Regions from separate parts of the Solibacillus sp. GQ1 genome, predicted to be linked through region 1. Evidence: riboswitches for the same ligand, from Rfam matches in the RefSeq annotation. Region 1 holds a riboswitch; each other region holds the start of a gene.
What was found. A riboswitch is a leader RNA that binds a small molecule or an ion and turns the genes downstream of it on or off. The one in region 1 is predicted to bind cobalamin.
Positions count from the first base shown of each region.

Region 2: it holds a riboswitch for cobalamin, as region 1 does, so the genes downstream of both, cobJ (precorrin-3B C(17)-methyltransferase) here and cobT (nicotinate-nucleotide--dimethylbenzimidazole phosphoribosyltransferase) in region 1, are expected to answer to the same signal.
Region 3: it holds a riboswitch for cobalamin, as region 1 does, so the genes downstream of both, AC6CH1_RS03510 (cobalamin adenosyltransferase family protein) here and cobT (nicotinate-nucleotide--dimethylbenzimidazole phosphoribosyltransferase) in region 1, are expected to answer to the same signal.

Region 1 covers NZ_JCAXEX010000002.1:202,869-206,082, reverse strand. Annotated here, with positions in the region: gene cobT (nicotinate-nucleotide--dimethylbenzimidazole phosphoribosyltransferase) at 535-1,593, opposite strand; cobalamin riboswitch at 1,689-1,868, opposite strand; gene AC6CH1_RS13380 (MBL fold metallo-hydrolase) at 1,916-2,839, opposite strand; gene AC6CH1_RS13375 (4-aminobutyrate aminotransferase) at 2,855-3,196, opposite strand.
Region 2 covers NZ_JCAXEX010000001.1:1,134,405-1,137,618, forward strand. Annotated here, with positions in the region: gene AC6CH1_RS05515 (S16 family serine protease) at 1-697, shown strand, start outside; cobalamin riboswitch at 865-1,051, shown strand; gene cobJ (precorrin-3B C(17)-methyltransferase) at 1,280-2,941, shown strand; partial or broken gene cobK (precorrin-6A reductase) at 2,950-3,214, shown strand, end outside.
Region 3 covers NZ_JCAXEX010000001.1:755,952-759,165, forward strand. Annotated here, with positions in the region: gene AC6CH1_RS03495 (metal ABC transporter ATP-binding protein) at 1-280, shown strand, start outside; gene AC6CH1_RS03500 (metal ABC transporter permease) at 296-1,162, shown strand; gene AC6CH1_RS03505 (Fur family transcriptional regulator) at 1,159-1,569, shown strand; cobalamin riboswitch at 1,635-1,816, shown strand; gene AC6CH1_RS03510 (cobalamin adenosyltransferase family protein) at 1,979-2,536, shown strand; gene AC6CH1_RS03515 (ABC transporter substrate-binding protein) at 2,526-3,214, shown strand, end outside.

The DNA.
Region 1 (3,214 bases):
ATATTCAAAAACGACCTTTCACATACGGAGAAATAGTGATCACCCCGTTCCTTTTAATGCCCCTCCCGCCTCTCCTTTTTATTGGTCTTACGTTTCCATACCCTATTTACCGCTTACTTTATTCCATGGTTGAATAAAAAAGCACTTTTTTAGGTATTATTAACAGTTCGGATATGTTTTTACATTTAATTAATATAGGATATTACAGAGGAAACGCATTTGACAGGACTATCGCTTGAATTTCACTGAATTTTCTGTAAAATAATATCAAGTTCTATCCACTACTTGTAATGTTTTGCTCGCACACTACATTTACGAGGATTGGGTTGGGCTTTCTTTATCGTACTCTGCTTGGCAAAATAAACGATAAAGTTCCGCTTATTGGTATTTTACTGGTAAGATAAATGGAATAGACTGAAAAGCCGTACTTATTTTCCGGGAACACTTTAATTATAGAAAAAAGGCTACATTTAAAGTAATTGTTTCTTTTAATGTAGCCTTTTTATTGAATTTTATTATATGAATTTTTTTATTCTACTTGGCTACTAATAGCGCTGCCGCTTCTTCCAACGTGACCATATTCGTAATCATCGAACAAGCCGCATCAAGAATCGGGAACGCTAATGCAGCACCCGATCCTTCTCCAAGTCGCATATTCATATGCAGCATCGGTTCCAGCCCTAAAAGCTCGGCCGCAATTTTTGCACCTGGTTCTTCCGATAAATGTGACGGTATCAAATATGCTTTCACATTCGGATTTAATTTATAGGCGATTAATGCTGAAACGGTTGAAATATACCCGTCAACAACGACCGGCACACGATTCGCTGCTGCTGCAAGGAAGATTCCTGCCATCCCGCAAATCTCCAGTCCGCCGACTTTCGCGACAACATCAATCGGATCATCCGCATTCGGCTCATTCAATGCAATTGCTTTTCGAATAACTTCGGCTTTATATTTAATGCCGCCAGCCCCGACACCAGCGCCGAAGCCCGTTACTTCCATAGGATCACAGCCATGAAGTACCGAAAGAACCGCAGCACTTGGCGTCGTATTTCCTATGCCCATTTCACCTGTACCGATAAGATTGATACCGTTTTGGATCGCTTCTGTTGCGACTTCAATCCCTACTTCAATTGCCTGAATCGCTTTTTCTCGGGTCATCGCTGGACCTTTCGCCATATTGTCCGTCCCGTATTTCACCTTTTTAATAATGACCCCTGCGTCTTGAGGTAAATCTTCTTTTACTCCGATATCTACCGGAATGACTTGTGCATTCGTGATTTTCGCAATCGTACACATTCCTGTCGTCCCTTTTGGAAAGGAAAGTGTTTGGAATACCGTTGTACCTTGCGGGTTCGGCGTTACCCCTTCCTCATATACTCCGTGGTCTGCAGCCATGACGATCATCGCTTTGTTATCGATTTTCGGCGCAAGCTCACCGGTAATTGTAGCAATTTGCATAGCTAAAGATTCGAGCTTCCCTAAGCTTTGAGGCGGTTTAGCTAATGAGTCTATGTACTGACGTGCTTTGTCTTCCATTTGTCGGTCGATTTCTTGAATTTGTTCAATCGTTTGCTGTAGTAATTTCATGTTTCGTTTCCCCCATTAGAATGAATTTTTGACAATAAAAATAGCCTGCAGTTTATTCGATAACAAATAAACTACAGACATATCCAGTGTCTATAAAAAGTAAGCATACTTAGGCAGGTCTCCTGGCTCAGATTCATGATTTCATAGCCCCTTCCCAGATTGACATCCAGTGGGCTTTGCTATGAAACTCCTCTATACAGTGTTGGGATTACGCTAAAGCTTTTCACTTTATTCCCTATTCTCCCTTAACGGGCACCTAATGCTTGATGAATTTAACATTACTTTACTTTGAACCTGTCTTCTCGTCAAGGGGTCTATGCATTCAGCTTCTATACGTCTCCCCAATCGACAACGTTTTCAGTTCCACCTCTTCCAAATCCGCGCGCTGCCAATGATCATGCAGCCGGTCAATCGCTTCTTTCGGTGTATCATCCGCCAGCATATAGGCACCGTAATGCATCGGAATAAACACTTTCGCTCCGACCTCACAAAACGCCTGGATCGCTTCTTCCGGTGTCACGTGGGAGGCATGCATAAACCATTCCGGCTCATATGCACCGATTGGCATTAGCGCTGTATGTATGTTGAAGCGTTCGCCAATATCTTTGAAGCCTCTAAAATACCCGCTATCTCCGGCGTAATAAATACTTTGCGCATCCGATGCCGTTTGCAATATGAAGCCGCCCCAATGCGATGTATTCGTATCCCAAGGCATGCGTCTTGTCCAATGGTTTGCAGGAACGAAATGAATTTCAAGCGCACTTGATTCATGCTTGTCATACCATGATAGCTCGATAAAGTTGTGCAACTTATGACGCTTCATTAAATAACCGAGCCCTTCCGGAATAAGAAACAATACGTTGGGATTTCGTTTTTTCAATTTCTTTAACGTCGGTACGTGCAGGTGATCGTAATGCGAGTGTGAAATGAGGACAATATCAATGTCCGGTAATTCATCCAGCCGCACCCCCGGCTCTGCCAACCGTTTCGCTACACCCATCCAATTTGCCCAAACCGGGTCCGTTAAAATATTGAGCCCTTCTTTTTGAATCAAAAAGGTCGAGTGGCCGATCCACGTAACGGACTGCTCCGTGCGATTACTTTTTAGAAACGCAATTTGCTTTTCCTCACACTGCGGTACTTCGTAATCGACAACTTTCTTTTGCTTTGATCGCTGCCATTTCAGGACATCTTTAAAAGTACCGAGCCGGTCATCGTGGTCTAAATTTGTAAAGCGTTTACTCATCGCAGCACTCTCCTATTAATAAAGGCTTAAATTCCTACGCTGATCACCCAGCTGCGGTTTCATTATTATCCTTGCAAAAAAGTAAACAAAAAAACTTAAAAAAGTACCGAGTACAGTAATGCTGTTTGATACCGGAATAGATGAAGCGATAACGCTCATGATATTTAATGTGTAAAATACTATTACTCCAATTAACGCAACTGTCATCACTTTATTTTTTCTTGCCAATTGTTTTCGATACAGCGGGCTGCCAATGCCGTTCCTGCTATGCTTTGTCTCTATAATTTGTTTAATTAAAGCATAAGTTAAACCTGCAATAATGATCCCAACTACTGCAAATCCAATCCTATCATCCATTTCAATTTTCCCCGTTTC
Region 2 (3,214 bases), on a different contig from region 1:
TATACTAGCCCTATTAGCTGTCTTTGAAAGCCGACTGATTGATTATGAAAAATATACTTATTTTCTTATGTCATATAACGAGCCTTTTGAAATAGTGAAAGACTCAGGAATCAATGTATTGGCAGTCGAAGTGATTGAGATCCCATATATAACGGACTTGAACTACTTAATTCATACTATGGAATTTTCAACTAATAAAGAAGTTTTGGATGCGGAAGTTGTTACGAATAAAATCCGGTATCGTTCGAAAAATGAAGAATTACTTAGTTATGTACGTCCTACGGAGAAACATTTTGAGACAATGAAGGAAAATGTCATTGCTTATTTACCAGAAAACGCTTTTGCTATTAATCAATTTTTAGAAAGAGAAGATATAGAAGGTGACAGTGCAGGACTTGCCACTGTATTAAGCGCTCTTATCGAAAATGGTGACGTTAACAATAATATTCCGATTGCCGTAACTGGAGCGATTGATAGCAAAGGAAATGTGAAGGAGATCGGTTCAATAAAAGCGAAAACTTTGATTGCCGAACAAAGCGGTTTTTCTTATATTTTTTTGCCTGATGAGAATGCAGAAGAGGCAAGGAAAGTGAAAAAAGATGAGCAGCTTAATATAGAAATTATCGCTGTGGCATCTATAGAAAATGCTGTAACTGATATAGAAAAACTAAATGAAATAGAGTCATTAAATAAATAAAATGAAAAACAGAAAATAAACAACCTTTGTTAATTAAGATAGGAAATTAATGTGCAAAGGACCGAAATAATGAAGGGACAATGCTTTATCTTCACTGAAAAAAACTGATATCATAATAATTGTTCTATCATTTTTTAATAGACTATGTTATTTTTATAATAATTTAATAATTTGCAATTTAAATAAGTGCTTACAGAATTTTGTAAGGTAAAAGGGAAATTAGTGAAAGACTAATGCAGCCCCCGCTACTGTAATAGCTGATGAAATCACAATGAATCACTGTCGTAAAGATGGGAAGATGTGAAAGTAAAAGGAAGCTTAAGCCAGGAAACCTGCTTATTTAAACGATACTTACTTTTCGGAGGGAGAAGTATAGGCGAAACAAGTAATTGTTTTTGTGTTTTTCTATACTTTTTTAGTATTAATTTCACATGCCCGTACCTCTTTCTAACGAGAGGTGCGGGCTTTTTTTATTTCTTAGTGGATAAGCAATACTAGTTTTTAATGAAATCCACATAAGAAAAATTATCATCACGTCCTATTTGGTGCGCGATGTATTTTTCTAATAGGGAGGGTGTTTACATGCAAAAAGGAAAGATCTTTGTTGTAGGGTTCGGACCTGGAGATCGGGAACATATAACAAAACGTGCAGTCGATGCACTACAGCAAAGTGATCACATTATGGGCTACAAAACGTATGTTGAACTGATTGAGCACTTAGTGACGGCGAAAACTATCGTCAGTACGGGAATGACTGAAGAAGTTTCACGTGCGCAAGAAGCTGTAAAACAGGCTGAAGCCGGCCATATAGTTGCTGTTATTTCCAGTGGTGATGCAGGTGTTTACGGAATGGCAGGCCTCGTATATGAAGTATTAATCGAAAAGGGATGGACTGCAAAAGAAGGGATTGAAGTAGAAGTCGTTCCGGGTATATCAGCGATTAACTCCTGTGCAAGTTTACTTGGCGCTCCTGTTATGCATGATTCGTGCACAATTAGTTTAAGTGACCATTTAACACCATGGACGGTCATCGAAAAACGGATTGAGGCAGCGGCAATGGCAGACTTTGTCGTTGCGTTTTACAATCCTAAATCCGGCAGACGGACAAGACAAATTGTGGAAGCACAACGAATATTGCTTAAGTATCGTTCACCTGATACACCTGTCGGATTAGTAAAAGCGGCCTATCGGGATACGCAGGACATTGTGTTAACAACACTAGAAGAAATGCTCGAACATGATATCGGAATGCTGACAACGGTCGTCGTTGGGAATTCCTCAACATTTTACTACGATAATAAAATCATTACACCGCGTGGTTATCAGCGAAAATATACTTTAGGGCAAGAAAAACAACTATTAAAACCGCACCAACGTTTGAAAAAAGAAGCGGAACCTTGGGCGTTGGATCAGGAAACGGGTGAAGCAAAGACCGGGTATGAAAAAATTGAAGCTATAGAGAAAAAAATAGTTGAACCAGCAGCCATTAAAACAACCGCATTACAGCTTGCAAATGAAGCATTAGCGCTCGTACATAAAGAAACGTCAGCAGTAAAAGTTGAAGAAAATCCTTTTTTAGTGCAGCAAGAAGTGGAATCCATATTTGAGTTTGCTATATCACCAGGTGTTGCCAGTAAAATGATTACACCTGCACAAATGATTACATTGGCAGAGGTTGTAGGAGAACGGGGTACGATGGAATATACGCCTGATCACCGTCTCGTGTTGAAGGTACCAACTGATTCACCTCAAAGAATCGTAGAAACGGTAGAAAAAACGGGTTTACTTGTTCAACCTGTCGGCGACGTAGTAATCGTCAAGGCGTGTGATTTCTGTTACGGCGAAAAAGCCGAATCCATTCCATATGCTGAAGAGATTATGGAAACACTTGGTGGCATTAAAATGCCGAAAGAACTACATGTCGGTTTTAACGGTTGCGGAATGGCATGTTATCGCGCGGTTTTTGATGATATCGGCATTGTTTACCGCAAGAAAAAGTTTGATTTGTTTATCGGTTCCAAACCAGTTGGACGAACAGCACATGCAGCACAACCTGTCCTTGAAGGGATCGATCCCGAAAAATTGATTCCTTTACTAACAGAAATCGTTGCGGACTATAAAGAAAATGCACATCCGAATGAACGTTTTTTCAAATATTTTAAACGTGTAAAAAAAATCCTGAATTTCAATTATGTTGATATGTCATGCAAAATTAAAGTGGAAGAGGCCCCTTGTGGAGATTAGGTGAAATGATGATTTTATTTTTAGCTGGAACAAGTGATGCAAGAGAGCTGGCTGTTCAATTAATGCAAGCGGGACAAGAATTGGTGGCGACTGTCGTGACGGAATCTGCTGCAGCGAGTCTACAGGAAGCGAATGTTCCGTACCATGTCGGTCGTTTAACAGAACAGCAAATGAAGGAACTAATTGAAGAACGGCGGGTAACAACGGTGGTAGATGCAAGTCATCCGTATGCAGAAGAGGCTTCCAACACAGCGATGGCCGCTGCAAATTTAA
Region 3 (3,214 bases), on a different contig from region 1:
AGTGTCCGATCCGAAGCTCCTTATTTTGGATGAACCGACAGTCGGAATTGACCGCGAAAATGTGCAGGCATTCTATGATATGCTCGCACATTTAAATAAGCATCACAATATGACAATGATTTTAGTTACACACGATGTGGACACGGTTTCGGATCGTGTCAGTCATGTCGCATGCTTAAATCAGTCGATCCATTTTCACGGATACAAAAATGATTTTGATACGATTTCGGAAGAACAGATTGCTAGCTGGAACGGCCACTCTGTTCGAAAGATTCATTAAGAGGAGCAGGCCGTTATGATTGAAGCTATATTAAACTATGAATTTTTACAAAACGCCTTTTTCTCAGGGCTAGTTATTGGAGTAATCGCACCACTATTAGGTGTATTTATCGTAGTAAGACGTTTATCGCTTATTGCAGATGCACTGTCGCATGTCACTTTGGCGGGGATTGCAGGGAGCCTGTATTTGAGCCAATCGTTTGCAGCGCTGGCATTGCTGAACCCGATTTATCTAGGGATTGTCGCATCTGTAAGTGGTTCGATTTTAATTGAACGATTACGTAGACTATATAAACATTATGAAGAACTTGCGATTCCGATTATTATGTCGGGTGGAATCGGTGTGAGTGCCATTTTTATTTCACTTGCAAGCGGATTTAATGCGGATTTAATGAGTTATTTATTCGGCTCTGTATCGGCTGTATCACGCCAGGATTTATATGTTGTACTGGCAATTGCAGTCATAGTTGTATTATTTTTAATACTATTTTTTAAAGAACTTTTCGTATTGTCTTTCGATGAAGAATATGCGAAAGCGAGCGGTTTACCCGCGAAATGGATTCATCTAATCTTTATGGTTGTTGTCGCACTCGTAATCGCAGCAAGTATGCGTATTGTCGGAATTTTGCTTGTTTCAAGCTTAATGACATTACCGGTAGCAGCAGCGATGCGATTAGCTCGCGGCTTTAAAGAAGCAATCATTTTAGCGATTGTATTTGGAGAGCTGGCCGTAGTAATTGGACTCGTTTCTGCCTTTTACTTAAACTTGGCACCAGGTGGAACAATTGTTGTCACATCCATTTTAATCTTGCTGTCAGTAATTTTAATTAAGAAGATTGTGTTGAAATTAACTATTAAATCGGAAGGGGAAAAAGTACTGTGAATGCAGCGCGCGCGTGGGAAATATTAAAGGAAAATGGCTATAAAAAGACGGATAAACGAGAGTTGATTTTGGGTATGTTTGCAGCTACAGAAAAATATTTGACTGCCCGTGATTTGTTATCGGTATTAAAAAAAGATTTCCCTGGAATGAGTTTCGATACAATTTACCGTAACTTGGCTACTTTTGTGGAGCTTGATATTTTAGAAGAAACAGAATTAAACGGTGAGCGTAATTTCCGTATGCATTGTGAGTCGGATCACCATCACCACCATTTTATTTGCCGTGATTGCGGGAAAGTAAAAGAACTGTCTGTTTGCCCGATGGAAATGCTCGGTGAAAAACTGCCGGGTTATGCTGTGGAGGCCCATAAATTTGAGATTTACGGGAAATGTCCGGAATGTTTGTAGGTAGCTGTAGTAAATATTTATTTGCATAATCTTTTTTATATGCTAAAGTGATTAAGACAAATTGAATAAATTTGCAGGAAAAAGATGCATTATGCATAAATGGGAATTCGGTGCAAATCCGAAGCTATATCCGTAACTGTAAGCGTTGATGAAAATAAGTGTGAGACCACTGCTAATATAGCGGGAAGGTACTTATGAGTAAAGTGAAACGCAGAGCCAGGAGACCAATCTTTTTCTTATCGTAACATCCCTCTTCGGAATTAAAGAGAATGTACGGCAGTCACTGATTGAATAAGCAACATTTTGCATTCTTGTTTGATTTTTGAAGCCATCCATTTTCTCATGGGTGGCTTTTTTTCGTACACTCAATATTTTCGGTGAGGCATTACATGAAGTGAGGAGAATTTTTATGAAAAAGGATATCCGTTTTTCCTGCTATCCGTTTATGCGGGAAAAGCAAAGCTGTGTCGATTATGAAATCCGCACTGATTCTTTAACAACACGAATCGGTACCGTTTTTCCGACATTAGTCGATGATGCATCCGGTCAAGTCGTCTTGGAGGATTTGAGGAGGATTCAACCATTAGCCTATCATGCAAATGGTTCGGTCCGCGGCAAATTGGCCATTACATCTGAGGATTTGCAATGGCTAAGCAATCGATACGATTTTTATGTAAGTGAAGTTGGAGAAGCGATTCAGCAGTTTGTACTGCCACAAGGAATCGAAAGTGCAGCAAGACTGCATATTTGCCGCAGTGAGGCGAAAAAGTCTTACAGGGCATTACATAAAGTGAGCGAGGAAAGAGAAGTGGATGAAATTCTGTTTGATTTTCTAGGGCTGCTTGCTAATGTATTTTTTGTCATGGCGGTCTATATGAATCAGCAGCATCAACAAGAGGAAATTCCATTTATCTCAAAATCCTATCCATCGAAAAAGAAAAAAGGAGTTACAACAAATGAAATTTAATAACAAGTGGGTCGTTGCTTTAGCAGCAACATTATTACTGGCAGCATGTGGATCAGATGAGGAAAAAACAGGTGGCAAAGCAGAAAAAGAAGAGCAGGCTGAATCGAAAAATAATGGAGTACCCTACACGGTTATAGATGACCGTGGTGTTGAAGTGATATTCGATGAAGTACCGGAAACAATTATTTCTCTGCAACCAAGCAATACAGAGATTTTGTTTGAGCTGGGTGTCGGTGAACAAATTATCGGCGCAACAGAATATGATACATATCCGGAAGCAGCACAAAAAATTGAACGAGTGTCGACTTCTACAGTCATCAATGCAGAGCGAATTCTGGAATTAGATCCGGATGTCGTTGTAGCGTACACAATCGGGGAGGAAGCACAAATTACCCAATTGGAAGATGCAGGTCTTAAAGTGTTTGTAATTGCTTCTGCGGAGACATTTGATGATGTATATTCGGATATTATCCAGCTGTCGGAAGTAATGGGTGTCGAACATAAAGGGGAAGAAGTTGTAGCCGACATTAAGGAACAAATTGATACAGTACAGGAAAAAACAGCGACACTTGATACGAAGAAAAAAGCATATTATGAAGTGTCACCAGCTCCGGCTCTTTGGACTACCGGCAGCAGCACGTTCCAGCAGGAAATAATGAACCATGCGAATGTTGAAAA